3 regions of the Pseudovibrio sp. Ad5 genome follow, and region 1 is predicted to be linked to each of the others. Evidence: predicted binding sites of a transcription regulator. Region 1 holds the regulator's gene; each other region holds the start of a gene.
What was found. Region 1 encodes PhoB, which activates phosphate uptake and scavenging genes when phosphate is short. Its sites were predicted from a motif close to TGTCATNNANCTGTCAT; they were not measured.
Positions count from the first base shown of each region.

Region 2: a site for PhoB is predicted at 5,036-5,052, ahead of phnC (phosphonate ABC transporter ATP-binding protein). Genes of this name have one in related genera too.
Region 3: a site for PhoB is predicted at 2,288-2,304, ahead of PsAD5_RS22560 (glycerophosphodiester phosphodiesterase family protein). Genes of this name have one in related genera too.

Region 1 is NZ_LMCH01000064.1:364,391-372,446, reverse strand. Features, by position in the region: gene PsAD5_RS23100 (Hsp33 family molecular chaperone) at 1-554, opposite strand, end outside; gene argF (ornithine carbamoyltransferase) at 564-1,502, opposite strand; gene PsAD5_RS23090 (aspartate aminotransferase family protein) at 1,499-2,701, opposite strand; gene PsAD5_RS23085 (GcrA family cell cycle regulator) at 3,505-4,065, shown strand; gene PsAD5_RS23080 (GNAT family N-acetyltransferase) at 4,165-4,629, opposite strand; gene phoB (phosphate regulon transcriptional regulator PhoB) at 4,707-5,402, opposite strand; gene phoU (phosphate signaling complex protein PhoU) at 5,476-6,180, opposite strand; gene pstB (phosphate ABC transporter ATP-binding protein PstB) at 6,214-7,005, opposite strand; partial or broken gene pstA (phosphate ABC transporter permease PstA) at 7,070-7,780, opposite strand.
Region 2 is NZ_LMCH01000011.1:21,248-29,303, forward strand. Features, by position in the region: gene malG (maltose ABC transporter permease MalG) at 1-708, shown strand, start outside; gene PsAD5_RS07120 (DUF302 domain-containing protein) at 1,143-1,535, shown strand; gene PsAD5_RS07125 (bifunctional aconitate hydratase 2/2-methylisocitrate dehydratase) at 2,011-4,797, shown strand; gene phnC (phosphonate ABC transporter ATP-binding protein) at 5,196-6,041, shown strand; gene phnD (phosphonate ABC transporter substrate-binding protein) at 6,082-7,008, shown strand; gene phnE (phosphonate ABC transporter, permease protein PhnE) at 7,104-7,979, shown strand; gene phnE (phosphonate ABC transporter, permease protein PhnE) at 7,991-8,056, shown strand, end outside.
Region 3 is NZ_LMCH01000064.1:249,597-257,652, reverse strand. Features, by position in the region: gene mutY (A/G-specific adenine glycosylase) at 1-668, shown strand, start outside; gene PsAD5_RS22565 (AMP nucleosidase) at 733-2,211, opposite strand; gene PsAD5_RS22560 (glycerophosphodiester phosphodiesterase family protein) at 2,516-3,736, shown strand; gene PsAD5_RS22555 (site-specific DNA-methyltransferase) at 4,161-5,258, shown strand; gene PsAD5_RS22550 (hypothetical protein) at 5,498-6,262, shown strand; gene tyrS (tyrosine--tRNA ligase) at 6,307-7,578, opposite strand; gene PsAD5_RS22540 (HAD family hydrolase) at 7,812-8,056, opposite strand, start outside.

The DNA.
Region 1 (8,056 bases):
CCACCCTCTTCGGCTTTGGTCAACACTTCAGCCACGCCAAGGCGGACGAATGTCGGGATCTGCTCTGACTTTTGGAAGTACTCGTGAGCCGCCTCTTCCAAGGTGGTGCCATTCAGAACCACGATACCCTGGTAGCGGCTGGTGTGCGCTCCCTGATCAATGGTGAAAGCCAGATGGCCTTTGCCGAGCAGGTGGTCTGGTTTGAACCCATCTTTGGCTGCAACTTCGGCGACTTTGTCTTCGCTGAACTGCGCCATAGCACGCAGCCCGTCAGGCGCGTTGAAATCAACAACGAGCGTGGAGACTGCACCGTCGGTCTGGGCTTGCAAGGTCAGGCGACCTTCGAATTTGAGGGTACTGCCAAGCATGGCTGTCAGGACAATTGCCTCTGACAGCAGCTTGTTGACTGGCGCAGGGTACTTGTGCCGCGCCAGCATAGAGTTCAGCACCGGCCCCATATTGATAACCCGACCGCGAACGTCCAATGCTTCAACAGCAAAAGGAACAACAGCGTCAACGCCAGCGGCGGTCGGTTGAGCAGGTGTATTTGTCATTTTACTTTTTTATCCTTCAGGCAAAGCACCCATGCACCACGCCATAATGCCTTTTTGGGCGTGGAGTCGGTTTTCTGCCTCGTCGAATACCACAGAATGCGGGCCGTCGATTACCTCATTTGTCACTTCTTCCCCACGATGCGCAGGCAGGCAGTGCATAAACAAAGATGAATCGTTGGCTTCGCTCATCAGGCGTTCATTGACCTGATAAGGAGCCAGCAGGTTATGACGCGTTTGTGCTTCGTCATCTCCCATGGACACCCAGCAATCGGTGATAACACAATCACTGTTTTTCACAGCAGCAAACGGGTCGTCTGTCACGACGAGTTCAGCACCGGATGTATAGGCCTTTTCGATCCATTCAAGAGGTACTGTCAGTTCATTTGGTGCGGCGACGTTAATTTTGAAGTCAAACTTTGCTGCCGCTTCGATCCAAGAGTAAAGAACGTTGTTGCTATCGCCCACCCAGGAAACGGTTTTACCCTTAATGCTTCCGCGGTGTTCTTCGAATGTCATGATGTCGGCCATGATCTGACAAGGATGCGAAACCTTGGTCAGGCCGTTGATGACCGGAACGGTAGCGTACTCTGCCAGTTCTCTCACGGCATCATGGTCCAGCATACGGATCATGATCATGTCCACAAAGCGGGACAGCACGCGGGCGGTATCTGGAATGGACTCGCCGCGGCCAAGCTGCATCTCTGCGCCAGTCAGCATCAGGGTTTCGCCGCCCAGTTCCCGCATGCCCACATCAAAGGAGATGCGGGTTCTGGTGGAAGGCTGCTCAAAGACCATGGCGAGCACTTTGCCTGCCAATGGCCCCTGCCCGCGATGAACGCCATTGCGGGTGGCTTTAATCTGATTGGAGACCTGCATAATCTGGCGAAGGTCATCACCGGAAAAATCGCTGATATCGAGAAAGTGCTGTGGTTTTGTCATAGTGGTCATTTGGCAGTCTCGGCAGTTTTCAGCTCGGTTTCCACATCCGCAGCAGCGGCTTCGATTTTTTGGACGAGCATGTCAATTTCTTCAGCAGTAATGATCATTGGCGGCATAATACGGAGCACGTTGTCTCCGGCACCAACTGGCAGCAGGCCGTTGTTGCGCATGTGTGCCAGAACTTGTGTGTTCGGCACTTTGCACTTCAGGCCAAGCATCAGGCCTTCACCGCGCACCAGCTCAAACACATCACTGTGCTGATCAACAGCGCAGGCCAGCTTCTGCTTCAGCTGCAAGCCTTTTTCCTGCACAGCTTCCAGAAAGCCTGGTTCCAGAACCGTTTCCAGAACAGCATTCCCAACAGCCATCGCCAGCGGGTTGCCGCCGAATGTGGTGCCGTGAACGCCCGGAACCATGCCGCTGGCCGCTTCATTGGTTGCGAGGAACGCCCCCATTGGGAAGCCGCCGCCGATGCCTTTTGCAATCGCCATCAGATCCGGTGCAACGCCTGCCCATTCATGGGCAAAGAGTTTGCCGGTTCTGCCAACGCCTGTCTGGATCTCATCGTAGATCAGCAACAAGTCATTCTCATCACAGATCTGGCGCAGACCTTTCAGGAAGGCCGGGTCCATGGTGCGGATACCACCTTCACCCTGAACCGGCTCCAGCATGATGGCTGCAGTTTCCGGTCCGACCATCTTTTTAACCGCGTCCAGATCTCCAGCGGGCACCTGATCGAACCCTTCTGGCGCAGGGCCGAAGCCTTCGAGGTACTTTTGCTGACCACCAGCGGCGAGCGCTGCCATGGTTCTGCCGTGGAACGCATTTTCAAAGGTGATAATGCGGTTCTTTTCCGGATTGCCCTTGGCAAAGTGATAGCGCCGTGCGGCCTTCATGGCCCCTTCTGTTGCTTCCGTCCCGGAGTTGGTGAAGAACACAACATCAGCAAAGGTGTTGTCTGTCAGCAGCTTTGCAAGCTTCTCACCCTCTGGAATTGTGTAGAGATTGGTGACGTGCCACAGCTTTTCAGCCTGAGACTTCAGTGCCTCAACGAGCTTTGGGTGTGCATGACCCAAGCCGGAGACGGCAATACCCGAGGCACAATCCATGTATCGTCGACCATCAGCCGCAATCAGCCAGACACCTTCCCCACGCTCGAACGCGAGGTCTGAGCGTGCATAAGTCTGCATTAGCGACGAAGTCGTCATTTCTTACTCCTCATGGATTGAGCTTTCTCGATATGCTCAAAAGTCCTGGTTGCTACAAAAACAAAAAAACGCCGTGTGGCGTTTTGAAACTAAGAGAAGCGACATATAAACCGCGTTCCCTCAGGGCAGTCAATAACACGTATTGCCAGCAATACCTTACTCCCGTTCAGGAATTGGCTGCCAGCCTTGTCTCTCTCCCTCTGGTGCAGCTTAAACAGGCTACTACCGGAAGAAGCATGCATTGTGGCATTTTTAGAGGATAGAGTAGAGATTAAATCCCATGCTCTATGACCAGTTTTTTTCCACGGTTCTTAAGGTTTATTCAATACACCTCTAGCGTGTACTACGGCATATGAGAGAGGAGTGCGCTTAGTTCTTGTGTTATGCAATTTGTAGTTTACTAGTGTTTTTTACTAGTTGTTTTTCAGTGGTAAATATATGTATTAAATATCAACGGGGTAACGCTATCAGCTCTTACTTTGTGTTGGAAAGAATGCGGTGGAACTTGGTTTAACAAACAGCTCCTATTCTTTAGATTGATAATCTTCTCCCACCACAAGAAGGCTGTTATAGGTAAGTAGTAGTACGGCAATTCTGGGGAAAACCAGAGTCTTCCCCACCTCAATTCTTTGAGGTTATTGCTCGTATCAACGCCCATATAGTACTGTGTGACAAGAGTTATACACCATCTCGTAGTTACTGAACGCTGCAAGCACACACGCTCAGGTAAGCGGCACTTTCGGATGCGTCCGAACTGAGCGAATGCTGTTTTGCGCGCCACTGAAGGAAGACGGGGCCCTTTAATGAGCTGGACAGCAGAACGTGTAGAGTTACTAACCAAACTTTGGGCAGACGGGTTAAGCGCCAGTCAAATCGCGGGGGAACTTGGCAATGTGACCCGTAATGCGGTGATTGGTAAGGTTCATCGCCTTGGTCTTTCAGGTCGCGCCAAATCGGGAGGTGGTGCAACCAAAACGAGAAAGGCACCTGCCCCAGCGGCAAGGGTCGTCACCTCAACCAAACCAACAGTGGCTGAAGCGATTGCAGCTGTTGCGCCTTCTCCAAGTCCTCGACAAATTCAACCAACGATAGCCGGTGCCAACGCCCTTAAAGTTGAACCGATTGAAGCTATACAACCAGAAATTTCTCCAGTCCCAACCTCCGATCTCTTTATTCCGGTTTCAGAGCGCGCCTCCATCCTGACATTGAATGAGCGCACCTGTAAGTGGCCGATTGGTGATCCGAGTTCTGATGACTTCTATTTCTGTGGGCGCCAGTCAGATGCAGGCACACCTTATTGTGCGCATCATCGCAGCATTGCCTATCAGCCCGTCAGCGACCGCCGCAACCGCCGCGCAAGCTAATTTGAGCTGAAAAAGCAACGTATTGAGCCGGGTCCAAAGCCCGGCTTTTTGCTGTTTGCGTGTCGTCTTGATCTGGCGCTTGTCGCTCTGGCTTGAGAACTAGTGAGCTTTAAAGGTTTGGCGGGTGACGGCGCCCCAGTATGGGTCCGTATAGTTTTCTTCCAAAAACTGACCTGAGGTGTAGGTGCTGATAACAGAACGCCAAAAGGCAATGGCCTGATCAGCGCCTTCAATCTGCTTGATCTGCCAGTGACCGGGCATTTGATCAAACAACGCAGCTGCAAAGCGCTGTCCCAGTTTATGTCTGCGGAACACTGGCACCACGTAAAACTCGCAGACTTCAAAGTCGTGATGATCTTGCCGCTTGATTGCAGCTAACCCGGCGGGGATATCATCATTTAAAGCCAGATAGCCGGTGATGTTGCCTTCAAGAAGCGTGTCTTTGGCAAACAAACCATCCGCGTTTGGATGTTTGTGTGTGAGAGGTGAGAACTCTGCCTCATAGGCCTGACAGAGATTGTCGTAGATATGAGCGGTCGCTCGATCAACCGTCTTGATTATCATTTGTTATCCGCATTGTTTTTGATCTGCACCTCTGGAAGGGAGATGCAGTTTCACAATGCGCATATAGCAGAGATCAATTACCCAACAGCGAACTGGTCGTTGAAAGCGTATCCGGCACCGCGAACGGTGCGGATCGGGTCTTTCATGCGGCCTTTGTTGATGGCTTTGCGCAGGCGGCCTACGTGGACGTCCACGGTGCGCTCATCTACGTAAACATCATGGCCCCAGACACCGTCCAGCAGCTGTTCACGGGAGTAAACGCGGCCCGGTGCGCTCATGAGGAACTCCAGCAGGCGGTATTCTGTGGGGCCGAGGTGGATTTCGCGGCCTGTTCTGCGCACGCGGTGGGTTTCGCGATCGAGCTCGATGTCGCCAGACTTGAGCATTGTGGAGACAACTTCTGGCAATGCACGGCGGAAGATCGCACGAACACGGGCCATAAGTTCCGGAACGGAGAACGGTTTGACGACGTAATCGTCGGCCCCGGTCGCCAGGCCGCGGATGCGCTCGGATTCTTCACCGCGCGCTGTGAGCATGATAATCGGCATGCGCTCGGTTTCTGAGCGTGCCCGCAAACGACGGCAGAGCTCGATGCCAGAGAGGCCCGGAAGCATCCAGTCCAGCAGCAGCAGGTCCGGCTGGCTTTCCTGCAGCAGGACTTCCGCCTCATCTCCTCTTGCGCACACGTCAACAGTGTAGCCCTCTGCTTCAAGGTTATAACGCAGCAGCAGGCTTAGCGGTTCTTCGTCTTCTACAATCAGTATCTTAGGCATATTAAAGTGCTCTCTTTGCACCTTCTCTTATAAAGCAATTGCGTGTGTTCTGCTCGTTATAAGTGAACACACTCTACACGGTTGTAGACTGCGCCAGCTCGTCCGTCTTTGGACGATCTGTTGGAAGGTGGCTTCCGGAGATCATGTAGTAGATGTTTTCTGCGATATTGGTTGCATGATCACCGATGCGCTCAATATTCTTTGCGCAGAACAACAAGTGCGCGCACATGGTGATGGAGCGCGGGTCTTCCATCATGTAGGTGAGCAGCTGGCGGAACAGGCTGGTGTAAAGCGCATCCACTTCGTCATCGCGAACATGTACGCGTTGGACAACTTCAAGGTCACCAGAGGTGTAGGCGTCCAGAACGGCTTTGAGCTGCTCAAGCGCCAGATCAGACATGTGCTCAACACCCACAGCGAGCTGCTTGTTGTTGAATTCGGATTCAATCGCCAGCGTCCGCTTGCCGATGTTCTTGGCCATGTCACCGACGCGCTCCAGATCGTTGGAGATGCGCATGGCGGCGATGATGTCGCGCAGGTCGCTTGCCATTGGCTGGCGGCGTGCGATCACGGAGATGCACAGCTCTTCCAGCTCGGCCTGCATGTTGTCCAGGCGCTGGTCGGCAGCGATGGTGCGGGTTGCCAGTTCGCGGTCCTGCCTCAGCAGTGCGGTGACAGCGTCGTGAACAAGGGTTTCTGCCAGTCCGCCCATTTCAACGACACGTCCGGCCAGTTCTTTCAGCTCTTCATTGAAGGAAGAGACAATATGATCTTTCATCGGATATCTCCTTAGAGTACCGCTCTTTTATTCTTAACCAAAACGGCCTGTGATGTAATCCTGCGTGCGCTGGTCTTTTGGGTTGGTGAAGATGTCGTTGGTCAGCCCCTCTTCCACCAGATTACCCAGATGGAAGAACGCGGTGCGCTGGGATACACGTGCGGCCTGCTGCATGGAGTGAGTTACGATGACGATGGTGTAGTTCTGGCGCAGTTCGTCCATCAGCTCTTCCACTTTTGCAGTGGCAATCGGGTCGAGCGCAGAACACGGCTCATCCATCAGGATCACTTCCGGGGACACAGCGATTGCGCGCGCGATGCACAAGCGCTGCTGCTGACCACCGGAAAGGCCTGTGCCCGGCTCGTCCAGACGGTCTTTCACTTCTTCAAACAAACCTGCACGCTGCAGGGAACTTGCGACGATATCTTCCAGATCCGACTTGCCTTGTGCCAGACCGTGGATGCGTGGGCCGTAGGCCACGTTCTCAAAGATTGATTTCGGGAACGGGTTGGGCTTCTGGAACACCATGCCAACACGGGCCCGCAGTTCCACCACATCAATGCGCGGGTCGTAGACATCGTCATTGTCGAGGAGAATGTCGCCTTGCACGCGGCAGATATCGATGGTGTCGTTCATGCGGTTCAGACAGCGCAGGAAGGTGGACTTGCCGCAACCGGACGGGCCGATCAGCGCGGTCACCTGATTTTTGCGAACATCCAGATCGACACCATGAAGGGCCTGCTTGTCGCCGTAAAACACTTTTACATCGCGGCCACGCATCTTGAGTGTTTCGCCTTCAGCTGAAACGGCTGGAGGGGCGCTCATTGTTGTATCCATTACACTCTCGGTGTCTGTGGTCATTTCCAATGCCATGATCTTGCCTTTCAAATCACCAGCGGCGCTCAAAACGTTTACGAAGGACGATTGCGATTGCATTCATCGAGATCAGGAAGCCGAGCAGCACCATGATCGCGGCAGAGGTTTTCTGCTGGAAGGCAGGTTCCGGGAAGTCTGCCCACATGAAGATCTGAACTGGCAGCACGGTAGAGGGATCAACCGGACTTGCCGGGATATCTACAATGAAGGCCACCATGCCGATCATGAGAAGCGGTGCGGTCTCACCCAGTGCCTGCGCCATGCCGATGATGGTTCCGGTCAGGATGCCCGGCATTGCCAGTGGCAGCACATGATGGAACACGGCCTGTAAGCGGGACGCCCCGACGCCGAGCGCGGCTTCGCGGATGCTTGGTGGCACGGCCTGAAGCGCTGCGCGGGAGGCGATGATGATGGTTGGCAGAGTCATGAGCGCCAGCACCATACCGCCGACAACGGGCGCCGATCTCGGTAATCCAAAGACGTTGAGGAACACCGCCAGACCAAGCAAACCGAACACAATGGACGGCACGGCTGCCAGGTTGTTGATGTTCACCTCAATCAGATGTGTCCAACGGTTCTTTGGTGCAAACTCTTCCAGATAGATTGCGGCAGACACACCAATTGGGAACGAGAGGGACAGGGTAACGAGCATGGTCCAGAAGGAACCAACGGCTGCGCCCCAAATGCCTGCCATCTCCGGCTCACGGCTTGCGCCGGACTTGAAGAAGATGGAGTTCCACTCGTTTGCAACTGTGCCTTTGGAGACCAGATAATCGGTGTAGGCGATTTCTTTGTCTGAAAACTTGCGGAAACTTTCTGGCGTTTCCAGCTCTTCAACGCCCCACTGGCCAGCTGGTACGGCAGCATCCGTAGACAGCGGAATGAAGGCTGTTCCGGTGACGCTGGTTGGTGTCACCTTTTCTGCTTTAATGGTTCCGCCGTTCACCTCTACAAAGAAACTTGGCATGTTGGCGTTGAGTGTGCCGCCCGTGCCAATGTT
Region 2 (8,056 bases), on a different contig from region 1:
GCGCTGGGGTTGGATTACACGCGAACAGATGGAAAAGTGGTTGAGCCTGCATTTCCAGTTTTACTATGGATGTGGAACTCAATCAAAATCGGGTTAGTCGCATCTATCGGCGTAGTCACTCTTTCTACGATTTCAGCTTACGCTTTCAGCCGCATTCGGTTTAGAGGTGCGGGGGTAATGCTGGATTCCATGCTGATCATTCAGATGTTTCCAACCACACTGGCATTGGTAGCTCTCTTCGCAATCTTTGATGGCCTCGGAGAAGTATCGCCCGTGCTCGGTATCGATAGTCATTGGTCGTTGGGTTTGGTTTATCTGTCAGGGATTACACTACATGTTTGGACCATTAAGGGTTACTTCGATAATCTGGACCCAGCCATGGACAAGGCAGCGCAGGTTGACGGCGCTACCCCCTGGCAAACCTTCCGCTTCATCTTCCTGCCATTGGCAGTCCCAATCATCGCTGTCGTCTTTGTCCTGTCGTTCATTGGCATAATCAACGACTACCCCTTGGCATCTATTCTGCTGCGCTCTGAAGAGAACCTGACACTCGCTGTGGGATCACGCCTTTATCTTAATGAGTTCAAATACCTCTGGGGAGACTTCGCCGCCGCCGCCATCTTATCAGGCCTCCCAATCACTGTCGTCTTCATGATAGCCCAAAAATACCTCGTCGCAGGCCTAGGTGATGGCGCGGTCAAAGGATAGGTGATGCTGCCTTCAAAGCAAAACGTTGACCTCGGTGAGGCAAGCAGTGGTTGACTAGCAAAGTGAGATACTGAGAGTATGATGGTCGTTGAATGTCTGCTCTTGGTCATATGTGCCATGCCAAATGCGCAGAAGCTGTAAGCTTCGATCACACTGTTACTCGGCTAACCTTCAGTCCGCAGTTGCAGCACGCTCCATCCCACACCCATCAGTCTATCAGACACGATCATGTGAAAATAATTTATATGTAGCTAGAATATTTCCATAGTTAAATAATCAAACTCCGGTAGGGGAAGGGCTTGGTTATCTAAGTCGGGCTTCTGGCGTATTTGGCTATATGTTCCTCGAAGCCGGATTAATTTCACAAGAAGGATAGTGATTTGCGTAGTTTGTTTCTGGCTTCAGCGCTAATACTTGGGAGTTTGTATCCCGTCATGGCTCAAGATATTATCAAGGTCGATACCAATAAAGCAGTGCAAGAGACTATGGATGCTCTGGAGGCTACTGCCAGGAAAGCAGGTGCAACAATATTTGCTCGTGTTGACCATGCTGCGGGAGCTGAAAAAGTTGGCATGTCCATTCCGGCGAACCAGTTGCTGATTTTCGGTAATCCGGTACTTGGTACACCTGCGATGGAGATCGACCCACGGGCAGGCCTGTATCTGCCACTTAAAGTGCAGGTCTATGAGGATTCTGAGGGGCAGGTCTGGTTGGCTTATGAAGATCCGAAAGAAACAATGAAGGATCTGGATAATGTCGATAAGTCTCCGGTAATCGAAAAAATGCGCGGTGTTTTGGCGAAGCTGACCTCCAAGGCTGCCAAGTAGTCGAATTCGATACCAGATCAAGAATTTCAGTCTGCTCAGGGTCTTTAAAAGGGCTCTGGGCTTTTTTAAATATGGGTGGTGCTTTTTTGCGGCGTGGGGCGAGGTCCATTTTAGCCTCCTTACCCGGTTTTGAGCGCGGCAAATTGTGCGGTGATGAAGTCCGCAGGGATGCTGTGTTTTGCCTCAATTACTGTCTGTTCAAGGGCTAGGGCGATGAAGAGTAGGGTGGCGGCAAAGCCTGCCAGAATGAGCCTCTCGCAGAATTTATTGTTCTGGGGCTGCGTGGATAGATAAGCTTGTTAGTGATGCGGGTGGGGTTGGAGCTCTGCAACTGCTGGAAACATCTTGCATGCCAATGTCATTTGGTATACGACCGCATACAACAAACTTGGACCGGTTTGCCAGAGATGGTTTTGACATAGAGTTCAGGATACACCAAACATAAATCGTCTAACACAAATGCGTCGGAATAATCATGAGCTTGTACACTGACTACTTGAATGAGATTGACACTCGAAAAGCCGAGGGTTTGAACCCCAAGCCGATTGAAGATGGCGCACTTGTGAATGAGATCATTTCGCAGATTAAAGATCTCAAGAACGAACACAGAGACGGTTCCCTTAAATTCTTTATCTACAACACCTTGCCAGGCACAACCAGCGCAGCTGGCGAAAAGGCGAAGTTTTTGAAAGAGATCATTCTTGGCGACTCTGTTGTTGAGGAAATTTCTCAGTCCTTCGCTTTTGAACTGCTGTCTCACATGAAGGGTGGCCCTTCTGTTGAGGTTCTTCTTGACCTGGCGCTTAGCGATGACGCGTCTGTTGCGCAACAGGCTGCCGATGTCCTTAAAACCCAGGTGTTCCTGTATGAGGCAGACACCGAGCGTTTGAAGGCAGCTTTTGCAGCAGGTAATGCGATTGCAAAAGACATTCTGGAAAGCTACGCAAAGGCTGAGTTCTTCACAAAGCTTCCTGACGTAGACGAAGAAATCAAAGTCGTGACCTTCATCGCAGGTGAAGGCGATATCTCAACCGACCTTCTTTCTCCTGGCAATCAGGCACACTCCCGTTCTGACCGTGAACTGCACGGCAAGTGCATGATCTCACCTGAAGCGCAGGCGGAAATTCAGGAACTGCAGAAAGCAAATCCTGATGCGCGCGTGATGCTGATTGCTGAAAAAGGCACCATGGGCGTTGGCTCCTCCCGTATGTCTGGCGTAAACAACGTTGCGCTGTGGGCTGGTAAACAGGCAAGCCCATATGTTCCTTTCGTGAACATTGCGCCGATTGTTGCTGGCACCAACGGCATTTCTCCAATCTTCCTGACCACTGTTGGCGTGACCGGTGGTATCGGGCTTGACCTGAAAAACTGGGTTAAGAAACAGGACGCTGATGGCAACACCGTTCTGGATGGAAATGGTGATCCTGTTCTTGAGCAGACCTACTCAGTTGAGACTGGTAAGGTGCTCACCATCAACACTAAAACCAAGAAGCTTTATGACGGTGATAAAGAGCTGGTTGATGTTTCTTCCGCGTTCACACCTCAAAAAGTTGAGTTTATGAAAGCTGGCGGCTCCTATGCTGTTGTGTTTGGTAAAAAGCTGCAGACTTTTGCATCTGAAACACTTGGCATTGAACTGAAGTCCGCTTTTGCTCCGGCCAAAGAGATCTCTCATGAAGGTCAGGGCCTGACTGCTGTTGAGAAGATCTTCAACCGCAATGCTGTTGGCGCAACTCCGGGTGCAACTCTGCATGCTGGTTCTGACGTTCGTGTGAAAGTGAATATCGTTGGTTCTCAGGACACCACTGGTCTGATGACCTCACAGGAACTGGAGTCCATGGCGGCAACCGTCATTTCTCCAACTGTTGATGGTGCTTACCAGTCCGGTTGTCACACTGCATCTGTTTGGGATTTGAAAGCGCAGGCTAACATTCCAAAACTCATGAAGTTCATGAACAAGTTTGGCCTGATCACCGCGCGCGATCCAAAAGGCGTCTACCACGCCATGACAGACGTGATCCATAAGGTGCTGAACGACATCACCATTGACGACTGGGCGATCATTATCGGTGGCGACAGCCACACCCGTATGTCTAAGGGTGTTGCGTTTGGTGCAGATTCTGGCACCGTGGCGCTGGCACTGGCAACTGGTGAAGCCACCATGCCGATCCCTGAATCTGTGAAGGTGACTTTCAAAGGCACCATGAAAAACCACATGGATTTCCGCGATGTGGTGCATGCAACACAGTCTCAGATGCTGAAGCAGTTTGGCGATAACGTGTTCCAGGGCCGCATTATTGAGGTTCACATCGGAACTTTGCTTGCTGACCAGGCGTTCACGTTCACTGACTGGACTGCTGAGATGAAGGCAAAAGCTTCCATCTGTATCTCTCAGGATGACACTCTGGTTCAATCACTTGAGATTGCGAAGAGCCGCATTCAGATTATGATCGACAAAGGCATGGAAAATGATGCCAAAGTTCTTCAAGGCCTGATCGATAAAGCAGACAAGCGCATTGCAGAAATCAAGTCTGGCGAGAAAGCTGCGCTGACACCTGATGACAACGCGAAGTACTTTGCTGAAGTTGTTGTCGATCTGGATCAGATTGATGAACCAATGATAGCTGATCCTGACGTGAACAATGATGACGTTTCCAAGCGTTACACCCACGACACCATCCGTCCTGTTTCCTACTACGGTGGTGACAAGAAGGTTGATCTGGGCTTCGTTGGTTCCTGCATGGTGCACAAAGGCGACATGAAGATTGTTGCTCAGATGCTCAAGAACCTTGAGAAAGACGGCGGTAAGGTCGAGTTCAATGCTCCGCTTGTTGTTGCAGCGCCAACCTACAACATTATTGATGAGCTGAAGGCAGAAGGTGACTGGGAAATTTTGCAGAAGTACTCCGGTTTCGAATTCGATGATGCACTGCCAAAAGCAACAGCACGTACCGAATACGAAAACATTATGTACCTGGAGCGTCCTGGCTGTAACCTTTGCATGGGTAACCAGGAGAAGGCTGCTAAGGGGGATACCGTTCTGGCAACCTCTACCCGCCTGTTCCAGGGCCGTGTGGTAGAAGATTCCTCTGAGAAAAAGGGTGAATCCCTGCTGGCGTCCACTCCGGTTGTTGTTCTTTCCGCAATCCTCGGCAGAACTCCAAACATGGATGAGTACAAGGCAGCAGTGGAAGGCATCGACCTCACTAAGTTCGCCCCACCACTCCAGAAACCTGCTGCTGCGAAGTCAGTTCACTTCTAGGGTCTAATCGCAGGATAGCGGCCTTAGACCTAGCAGCTGGCAAACAGCACTAATTTATATTCGAATGGGCGGTACCTAACAGTACCGCCCATTTGCTTTTTTAATGTCGATGCTTTCAGAAGTTAGGTGCTCAGCCCTACTGAGCATTCAGAGTGCTTAGCGTTCAATCGACGGTTTTTGATTCCCTGAAAAGCAGAGTTTCGATACCTTGGTTTGAAAGCCGGTTGGTTTTTCCTTCTGTCATAGAAACGTAATGTAATGCTCGTTTTGCCAGCTATGTGGGGGAGGTGGGGTGTGACGGTTTTTTGACGGGGTTGCTTTGTGAGTGAGCGTCATTTCGCTGTAACAATCGCGTGTGCCTAGTACGTTAAATTTTAACAGGTACCGGGGTTGGACTCTTGATCCAGTTTGAAAGCGTTAGAAAAGAATTTGGCGCGCATGTTGCTGTCAAAGGGGCGAGTTTCATTGTTGAGAAGCCTCAGATGATCGGCATTATTGGTCGTTCTGGTGCGGGTAAATCCACGTTGCTGCGGATGATCAACAGACTTACCCCGGCAACCGATGGGCGTGTCCTTGTTGATGGTGTTGATGTGCTTGCTTTACAGGGGACGTATAAGCGCCGCTGGCAGCGTGATTGCGCGATGATCTTTCAGCAGTTCAACCTGGTTCCTCGCCTTGATGTTTTAACCAACGTTATGTTGGGGCGTTTGAATGCACACGGAACAGTTTCAAGCATGCTCAAGCTGTTCACTCGTGAAGAGCGGGTTCAGGCTCTGTTGAAACTTGAAAGACTTGGTATTGCTGAAACGGCTTTGAAAAGGGCCGAAAATCTTTCTGGTGGTCAGCAACAGCGTGTTGCGATTGCTCGTGCTCTTATGCAGGAACCGAAAATGCTTTTGGCCGATGAGCCGATTGCTTCGCTGGATCCGATGAATGCGCAGGTGGTGATGGACGCTCTTAAGGCGATCAACACGGAAGATGGCCTGACAGTTATTTGTAATCTCCATACTCTTGATACTGCTCGAAACTACTGCGACCGCGTGATTGGTATGCGCGATGGTGAGATTGTTTTTGATGGGAAACCGGATGAGCTATCGACCGCAGTGGCCCGTGAGATCTACGGTGCTGACGACAGTTTTGAGGAGGGGATGACCTCAACTTCTCTTGGTAGCGAAGGTGCAAAAATCGCTGCCCTGGAACTGGCGAAAGGTGATGCTTCGCCTGTCGTCTCTGCTGCTGAATAGCAGCGGTTTTAGATTTTTATTCTGATATTGGAGTGCTCTGATGAAAATCATTGGTAAAGTTGCTGCAGCTCTTGCTGTTAGCACGACCCTTCTTGCTGCGCCTATGGCTCTGGCTGAAGAGAAAATCACTGAATTCCGCATTGGTATTCTTGGTGGTGAAAACGAAGCGGACCGCCTTCGTTCCAATCAATGTCTGGTTGATCGCTTTGAAAAGCTGCTGGGTGTTCCGGTTAAGCTTTTCCCAGCTGCTGATTATGCTGGCACTATTGAAGGCCTGAAGGGTGGTAACCTGGATTATGCCGAGCTTGGCGCTTCCGGTTACTCCGCTGTTTATCTGTCAGCTCCTGATGCTGTTGAGCCAGTGCTGACCACCAAGCAGACAGATGGCGCAACAGGCTATTATTCTGTTTTGGTTGCTCGTGCGGATTCTGGCATTGAAACGCTGGAAGACATGAAGGGCAAGCGCATGGGCTTTGCTGACCCTAACTCCACCTCCGGTTATCTGGTTCCTTCTGTTGCGTTTGACGATATGGGCCTGAACCTGAAAGAGTACTTTGCCTCTACGCAGTTCTCTGGTGGACACGAGCAGAACGTTCTTGCTGTTTTGAATGGCGATGTTGACGGTGGCGTCACCTGGGCATCTGGCGTTGGCGAATGGGAAGAGGGCTACACCTCTGGTAATCTGCGTAAGATGGTAGATAAAGGCATGGTTGATATGTCTGATCTGGTTCAGGTCTGGCAGTCTCCGCTGATCCCTAATGGTCCGCTTGTTGTACGTAAGTCGCTTCCATCTGACGTAAAGCAGAAGGTTGTTGCCTCGTTGAAGTCCATGGTGACTGATAACACCGAGTGCTTCTACTCCGCACAGGGTGGTGAGTACGCTGACTTCGTGGAAGTGAACCACGACTTCTACAAGACCATTGTTGAAGCGCGTCGCCGTAAGATTGAAGCAAAAAAAGCTAACTAATTCTCAGAGTAATAAAGGGGCGCGGATCTGACTGCGCCCTTTCTTTATGGGGGCCGTGGTGGCTCTCATCATTTCCCTGTTTGGAGGATGTTGAAGTGGCCGCTCATCTGGCGCTTGCCGAAGCTTCCCGTCTGGCCGAGATTTCTCAGGCCTATGAGCGTGTTGCCCGGCGCCGAACGCTATATACTCTTTCTCTGCTCGGCCTTTGTGTCCTGAGCATCTTCGGTGGCTTGTTTGTTGCGGACCAAGCAAATTCTGGTGGCTTTTGGACAGGCTTGGGTAAATTCTTTGATTATCCGGCTGAGTTGTTCATTGGTGCTTATGAGGAAGGGCTGATTGGGCTCTTCGCACTTGTTCTTCAATATCTTCCGTACCTAATCGAGACCGTCAACATCGCTTTGGTCTCAACTCTTCTGGCATTTTTTCTGGGCGGGGCGCTGAGTTTTGTTGCGAGCCGTAACTTGATGAGCAATCGGCTTGCCGTTGCAGCGATGCGCCGGGTGATGGATATTTTTCGCGCGTTTCCAGAGATTGTGATTGCGCTGTTGCTGGTTCTGATTTTTGGGCCAAGTCCGGTTGCAGCTGTGATTGCGGTGACAACGCATACAATTGGTGCACTCGCCAAACAGTTTTCTGAGGTGAATGAGAACTGTGACCTGAAGGCTGCTGAAGGCATTCGCAGTGTAGGTGGCAACTGGTTAGAGCAAATTCGCTTTGGCATTCTGCCTCAGGTGCTTCCGAATTTTTTGTCTTACACGCTGCTTCGGTTGGAAGTGAACGTACGGGCCTCTGCGATCCTTGGGTTTGTCGGGGCTGGTGGTCTTGGTGCTGAGTTGAAGATGGTTGTCGATTGGAACTATGGAGCTGACATTCTTGTCATCATTTTCATGCTGGTTCTTTCAATCACGTCCATCGATTACCTCAGCGGCTGGATGCGACAAAAACTTATTGGTCAGACGGGGCAAGTTTGATGGAGCGTTCTATGACAGATATTAGTGCCTTGCGTGGGACGTCGCATCATGAAGAGCAACGGTTGGACGAGCAGTAT
Region 3 (8,056 bases), 110 kb from region 1:
CAATCTCCACGATAGCCTTTGGGCGCCATGCTGCTGTGGTTGATGGCAATGTGGAGAGGGTTCTGTCCCGCCGCCATGCATTGCTGACAGAGCTCCCTGCTCTAAAAGCTGAAGTGAAGCCCTTGATGGCTGAAGTGACGCCGCATGATCGCCCCGGCGATTTTGCGCAGGCCATCATGGACCTTGGCGCCACAATCTGTACACCGAAGTCTCCGGCCTGTGGCATCTGCCCGTGGATGGATGTTTGTGAGGGTCGCAGGCAAGGCATTGCGGACACGCTGCCACGCAAAGCCCCCAAGAAGGTGAAACCGACACGACGCGGTATGGCCTTTCTGCTCAGCGATGCACGTGGCCGCATTCTTTTGCGCAAACGCGAAGATAAAGGACTGCTTGCTGGCATGAGTGAGCCCATCACCACGCATTGGGCAGATAATGCAGCGATGGAAGACCTCTCACATGCTCCGATCACTGCGGACTGGGTGCGTACGCCGAAGGATGTGAAGCACACTTTCACGCATTTCCATCTGGAAATGAGCGTCTGGCAGGCACAGGCACCAGCACATTATGACGAGCCTGACGGCTATTGGTGGTCAGCACCAGATGAGCTTGAGGGAGAAGCCCTGCCAACAGTGATGATGAAAGCGCTGAAGGCCGGCGGCGTGATTTAAGTGCGCAGCAAAAAGCCGGGTCTGGAGCCCGGCTTTTCTTGTTTCTACAAATGCTGATCAGTGCTTATTGGAATGCGGTTTCCATGAAGCTGCGGAGTTTGCGAGAGTGGAGCCGTTCCAACGGCATTTCCCTCAGGACCTCCATGGTCTTCACACCAATTTCCAGATGCTGGTTCACTTGCGTCCGGTAGAAGTCTGTCGCCATGCCGGGCAGCTTCAATTCCCCATGCAGCGGCTTGTCTGATACGCAGAGCAAGGTTCCATAAGGAACGCGGAAGCGGAAACCGTTGGCAGCGATGGTTGCAGATTCCATATCCAGCGCGATCGCACGGGACTGAGAGAAACGCTGCACCGGCTCGCGGTGGTCGCGCAGTTCCCAGTTGCGGTTATCGATGGAGGCTACGGTTCCTGTGCGCATCACACGCTTCAGGTCATAGCCGCTGTAACCGGTGGTCTTTTCAACGGCATCTTCCAGCGCGACCTGCACTTCTGCCAGTGGCGGGATTGGAACCCATGTTGGCAGGTCAGCATCCAGCACCTTGTCTTCACGCACATAACCATGAGCCAGTACGTAATCACCGAGCTGCTGGCTGCTTCTAAGCCCAGCGCAGTGGCCGAGCATCAACCAGGCATGTGGGCGAAGCACTGCAATGTGGTCGGTGATGGTTTTTGCATTGGACGGGCCAACACCGATGTTCACCATGGTGATACCGGAGTTATCTTCTCGCAGCAGGTGATAGGCTGGCATTTGTGGCAGGCGCGGCGGGGCCACACCTTCGCGCGGTTCTTTATCACCTGCGTAGGTGATGAGATTACCTGGCTCGACAAAGGCTACATATCCGCTCTCCGGATCATTGATCAGCTCTTTTGCCATCTGCGCAAAGCCATCAATGTAGAACTGATAGTTTGTGAAGAGCACGAAGTTCTGGAAATAGCGCGGCGCGGTTGCGGTGTAGTGCTGCAAACGATGCAGGGAATAATCCACGCGCGGAGCCGTAAACGGCGCCAGCGGCTCAAAGCCATCTTTCGAACGGTAGGTGCCATTGGAGATAGCATCATCCATGACGGCAAGATCCGGCACATCAAACACATCACGCAGCGGGCGCTCTTCGCTGGATGGCAAAGCGCCTTCCACGTGTGCGCCATCATAAAAGGCAAAATGCAGCGGGATCGGCTGATCACTTTCAGCGATCACCACTTCAAGGCCGTGGTTTTTGATCAGGAGATCAATCTGATGTTCCAGGTAGTTCTTAAACAGATCAGGCCGGGTGACTGTGGTTTTGTATTTGCCAGGCCTCGCCACAAAGCCATAGGACAGGCGCGTATCAACGCGGATGTGGCTGGAAACTTCAAATCGCAGTTCCGGGTAAAATGCTCTGACCCGGGTTTCCGACATGCTGCCCTGTGCAGCCTCTTTAAAATTCTCACGTAGAAAGTCAGTCGCCCGATCAAACAGATAGATCAGGTGCGCAACAGCTTCACTGGCATCTTTAAAGGATTGTGGGGGAATTGTCTCAGGCGTACGGATGGAACGGCTTTCCATCACAACGTCGCTATCGGATATAGTCGACACGTTCGGTTTCTCCTCTTTCGTGTCACTATATATCTGAGGGATGTTTACGACAGGGTCAAGACAAACTGCGGACAAATATGGTTTATTTTTTAGCGAGTGAGGATATTTTCACGCAGCGTCAGTTTCAGCTCTGCACACAGAATTGAGATTCATAGCTACATATTTACCCTTATCTCCTTCAGTTTATTCTGTAAAACTATCCTGAAAATTGCATGGGCGAGTTCTAGAGGCACTTTGCAGGACTACGCTTCAGATGATCGGGAGGGATCTTTTTATGCACTTTGTTCGTACTGCTGCGCTTGGTTTGGTGGCTGGCACCTGCCTTACTGTGAGCGCACAAGCTGCCCAGTTGGGGCCGCGGCCTGCTTTTCTCGTTGAGCAGATGCAAGAGAGCCCGTTGAAGGATAAGTTGCGCGCCTGTATCGGCAATCCTGCAAAGGCTTCCAGTTTCACGATCGGGCACCGTGGGGCTCCCCTGCAGTTTCCTGAGCATACTTTAGAGTCTTATCAAGCTGCAGCTGTGATGGGTGCGGGGGTGCAGGAATGTGATGTTACCTTCACCAAGGATAAGGAGCTGGTCTGCCGTCATTCTCAAAATGATCTGGCGACCACCACAGATATCCTCGCGACTGATCTGGCAAGCACGTGTGTTGCTCCGTTTACTGCTGCTGCCAATGGCGAGAAAGCAACGGCAGAGTGCAGAACCTCTGAGATCACATTGGCGGAGTTCCAAGGTCTCACCGGCAAGATGGACGCCTCTAATCCAGCTGCAACAACGGTTGAGGACTTCCTGAAAGGCACAGCTGACTGGCGCACAGACCTTTATGCGGCAGCTGGTGCTGGCGGCACTTTGATGACCCATGCTCAGTCCATTGAGCTCTTCAAAGAACAAGGCGTTAAATTTACGCCGGAGTTGAAGCGCCCGAGCGTGAAGATGCCGTTTGACGGGTTCACTCAGGAAGATTTCGCTCAGAAGCTGATTGAAGAGTATAAAGCAGCAGGTATTCCGGCTTCTGACGTTTATCCGCAGTCCTTCTTTTTGGATGATGTGCTGTACTGGATCAAGAATGAGCCTGAGTTTGGAAAGCAGGCTGTGTTCCTTGATGGCCGCTTCCGCATGCAGGGCTTTGACACATCTGATCCAACCAGTTTCAAGCCGTCCATGGCTGAGTTGAAAGAGATGGGCGTGAACTATATCTCCCCTCCTCTCTGGATGCTTGTCACTCTGGATGACGGGAAGATCGTGCCGTCGGCTTATGCAAAGGCTGCGAATGAGGCTGGCATCAAGATCTTTACCTGGACGCTGGAGCGCTCTGGCCTGCTCTCTCACAACAAAGGCGGCTGGTATTATCGCAGCATCAATGATGCGATCACCAGCGAAGGCAGCGTTTATGAACTGCTGGATGTGCTGGCACAGGATGTGAAGGTGAGCGGTGTGTTTTCTGACTGGCCAGCGACAGTCACGTTCTACGCCAATTGCATGGGGATTGAGTAAGCCCCTCTCTTGCACTGATTTGCAATTTGGAAGCGCGCTTTACATGGCGCGCTTTTTTTTGCGCTGTCCGCAGCGTAAGCCCTGCCACACTCGTTAACCGATTTGCCCGCTGTCCCCGCAGTGCGTTTACCTTGTTCTTTTTAGCCAGCAAAAAAGCTTGACTCTCAAAAAAATATTTAGGGTCTCTATTTTCGCCATTTTAACTCCTCATAAACCTCTACCCCAAGGGAATCTGCGGCCGAATATTAATGAGGGTTAACTTCGAGACGAATATTCGAATCTGTAAATAAAGCGTTGATTCTAAAAGAATAAAAGATATCCACTATTAACCTCTGGTTTACCATAGTGGGTAACCATAGCACTCATGAATTGCGTGAGGTGTTGCGTCGCAATGAGAGTACAGCGTAAAGAAGGGGTGTCCTTGATGGCACCCCACATTTCCACCAAGCCAGACTGGCTTGATACAATTATTAAGGGCGACTGTGTTGAGGCTTTGAACAAGCTTCCTGACAACAGCGTGGATGTGGTTTTCGCCGATCCCCCTTATAACCTACAGCTGGGCGGAGATCTGCACAGACCTGATCATTCGAAGGTAGATGCCTGCGATGATCACTGGGATCAGTTCTCCAGCTTTAAAGCTTATGATGAGTTCACTCGTGCTTGGCTGCAAGCGGTTCGCCGCGTGTTGAAGCCAAACGGGTCCATCTGGGTTATTGGCTCTTATCACAACATTTTCCGCGTTGGTGCGGTGATGCAGGACCTTGGGTTCTGGATCAACAATGATGTGGTTTGGCTGAAAACAAACCCGATGCCGAACTTCCGTGGCAAACGTTTTACTAATGCTCATGAGACGCTCATCTGGGCCTGCCCTTCACAAGAGAGCAAGCCGACCTTTAACTACGATGCGATGAAGACGTTTAACGACGATCTTCAGATGCGGTCTGACTGGGTGCTGCCTATCTGCACTGGTCACGAACGCCTGAAGGACGACAACGGCGACAAAGTGCATCCAACTCAGAAGCCGGAGAGCCTGCTTTACCGCGTGCTGCTCTCCACTTCAAACCAGGGCGATGTGATCCTTGATCCATTCTTTGGCACAGGCACCACTGGTGCTGTTGCCAAGAAGCTTGGCCGCCACTTTGTGGGATGTGAGCGTGAAGACTCTTACATTAAAGCAGCTTCCGAACGGATTGACCGGGTTACACCTGCCAACGATGATTTTCTGGCGATGACACAAGGCAAACGCTCCCTTCCACGGGTTCCGTTTGGCAATTTGTTGGAGACAGGATTATTGACACCGGGCGCGGAACTGACCGATGCGCGTGGACGCTTCAAGGCTACGGTTCGCGCCGATGGTTCCTTGATCTGCGGCGAGCATTCAGGATCCATCCATAAGGTGGGTGCGCTCGTTCAGGGTCAGCAAGCCTGCAATGGCTGGACCTTCTGGCACATTAAACGTGGCAAGGCTCTTGAGCCGGTTGACGCCCTTCGGGAAGTCGTCCGCTCGCAAATGCCTAAGTAGCGTCTTACACAGTTCGTGTGGCGACCTCGCCCCACGGTTTACAGGGTTTGTCCCTGCTTCATATCCATATGACTTGGCCCCTGCCTTTCTAGGCGGGGGCTTTTTTTTATGGAAATTACAAGGGCCTCGTCAACGAAAAACATCAGAGCGGTCTCAACTTACCTTTCACATTAGGCGACCGGCTTCGTCCTTCTTTAAGCGTCCTAACTAAATTCACATAACCAATAAAGAAAATGAAAATGCCCGATCCAAATTCTACACCATTTCCTGAAATTCTAGAAGAGAACTTGCTCTATGGCACAATGATTGTCCATCCAGGCACTTTCTTTTTGCGCCAACCTCAAATTCCAAGCCTATACTTCATGGGTTACAACGGACGGCTGGTTCGTGTTCGTCCATACCATCCAGATGGATTTGGAATCTTTACCAAAGACAACCCCCGCATCATTCCCCATATAGGTTTGGGAAATGGGAGAGGAACTTTCGAGCAAAACTGGGAGTTTGGCTTAGTTCAACCAACATTTGCTGTGGAGGATCATCCAACATCACGCGTTGATATAGATGATCTAATATCCAACATGGAGGCCTTTCACAGGATATCTATGAAGCAACTTCATGAGCCAGAAGGCATACCTGATGATATTGGCACAGTGCAAGTTATTGATGGAGAACTGTCTGGATTCTTCTTCCAAAGAGATGACACCACAAGAAAATTTAATGTAATCAACGCCTACGACGGTAACGAGGAACGTTCGCATTTTGGTCACGCACTCGTTTCAGCACAGACAGTAAAAGAATATTATTCAAATTATCTCGGCCATATATTTGAAAATCTATTAGCTCTAGGAGTCAACACTCAATACTTTCCTGTTTTCAATCGTGATACGAGTAGAGTTGCGCATAAACCCGTACTTCCTAACCATCAATACTATCCACAAACGATGGTACCAGAAGACGACCAACTTGACGTGCTGTTAGGGTGGATACAATCTTTTGAAACGTGAACTTTATTAAGGGGGCAACTCCTTGTTAGCCCCCCTATATTTGATTACACGAACTCCACCAATGCCTTACGCCGCTTGCCGACTGCAAGGGTCAGTCGCTCGCCCGGCTTTAGGTCGCCCTCAGAAATCATCCGAGTTTCTTCCAGAACGATGGATGTGTTCAAGCGGACGCCGCCGCCGCGGATGAGGCGGCGGGCTTCGCTGTTGGTGGTGGCGAAGCCGGTTTTAACCAGTAGGTCCAGTAGGCCGAGTGGTTTGGCGAGGAGGGACAATGGCAGCTCGTGGGTTGGTTGGGTGAGGTCTTCCTGACCGCTAAAGAGCGCCTCGCCTTGCTGGAGAGCAGCTTCTGCTGCGGCTAGGCCGTGGACGATGCCGGTGACTTGTGTTGCCAGTATCTTCTTGGCTTCGTTCAGCTCTTGCCCCTGTAAGGAAGACAGGCGATCAATCTCGCCCAGTGGCAGATCGGTGAAGAGTTTGAGCAATCGCGGCACATCTGCATCGTCTGCATTGCGCCAGAATTGCCAGAAGCCGAAGCTGGACAGACGGGACGGGTTAAGCCACACCGCTCCTTCTGCAGTCTTGCCCATTTTGCTGCCTGAGGCTGTTGTCAGCAGTGGCAGTGTGAAGCCGAAGAGCTGGCTACCGGAACGGCGACCAAGGTCTACGCCATTGACGATGTTGCCCCATTGATCGGAACCGCCGATCTGCAATGTGCAGTCAAAGCGCTGGTTGAGCTCAACGAAATCAACGGCTTGCAGCATCATGTAGCAGAATTCGAGTACGGAAAGTGGCTGTTGTGCCTCAAGGCGAGAGCGGACGCTGTCGAACGTCATCATGCGGTTGACGGTGAAGTGCGTGCCGAAGTCGCGTAGGAACTCAAGGAAGCGGAATTCATCCAACCATTCCGCGTTGTTGACGATCTGGCCCTGCCCTTCAGACAAATCAAAGAGACGTTCTACGGTTGCGCGGATACCTGCAAGATTATGCTCAATCTGGGCATCATCCAGCAACGGACGACTTTCACTGCGGAAGCTTGGGTCACCAACGCGGGTTGTACCACCGCCCACCAACAGGATTGGTTTGTGCCCGGTTTTCTGCAACCATCGCATGGCCATTAACGGCAACAGGTGACCGACATGCAGGCTGTCTGCTGTCGCATCAAATCCAGCGTATGCAGTGATAGGACCTGCTTGCAGTTTTTCGTCCAGCGCTTCCAAGTCCGTGCATTGATGCAGGAAGCCGCGATCGATCAGCAGCTGAAGAGCTTCGGATTTAGGGCGGAAGCAACGGGTGGTATCGACAACAGTGTGTTTCATAATTCTCTCCTACGCCGCGCAGGAGAGCTAAAACACGAAAGCCGCCTACGCGGCGGCTTTTGGTTCTGACCTCAATTTTACATGAGTTTATAGGAACGCGGCCGCCGATATGTCGGTCGCATAATAATAAACTGCAGAAATGATGGTCAGGTTCTTGCTCATGCCCAAGTGTATGACCGCAACGCCCCTGCCCTGTCAAGAAAGTTTTGGCAGTTTGTGCTGCCTGATGATCTTCAGGCTGTACTTTTGAGCATATTCAGCTTTTTGATGAGATCGGCTAACTCTTTCATATTATTAAAGATTGCCATTGGGTTTTGCTGTTCAAGACGGCTGTGCAAATCTGCGTTGCCGTGGGAGGCTCCGGTGAAGCCGAGGGCGGTCATGCCTGCTGCTCGGGCGGCTTGCAGGCCGAGGTGGCTGTCTTCAACAACCACGCATTTCTCCGGAGCGACGCCCATCTCGCTTGCTGCTTTCAGGA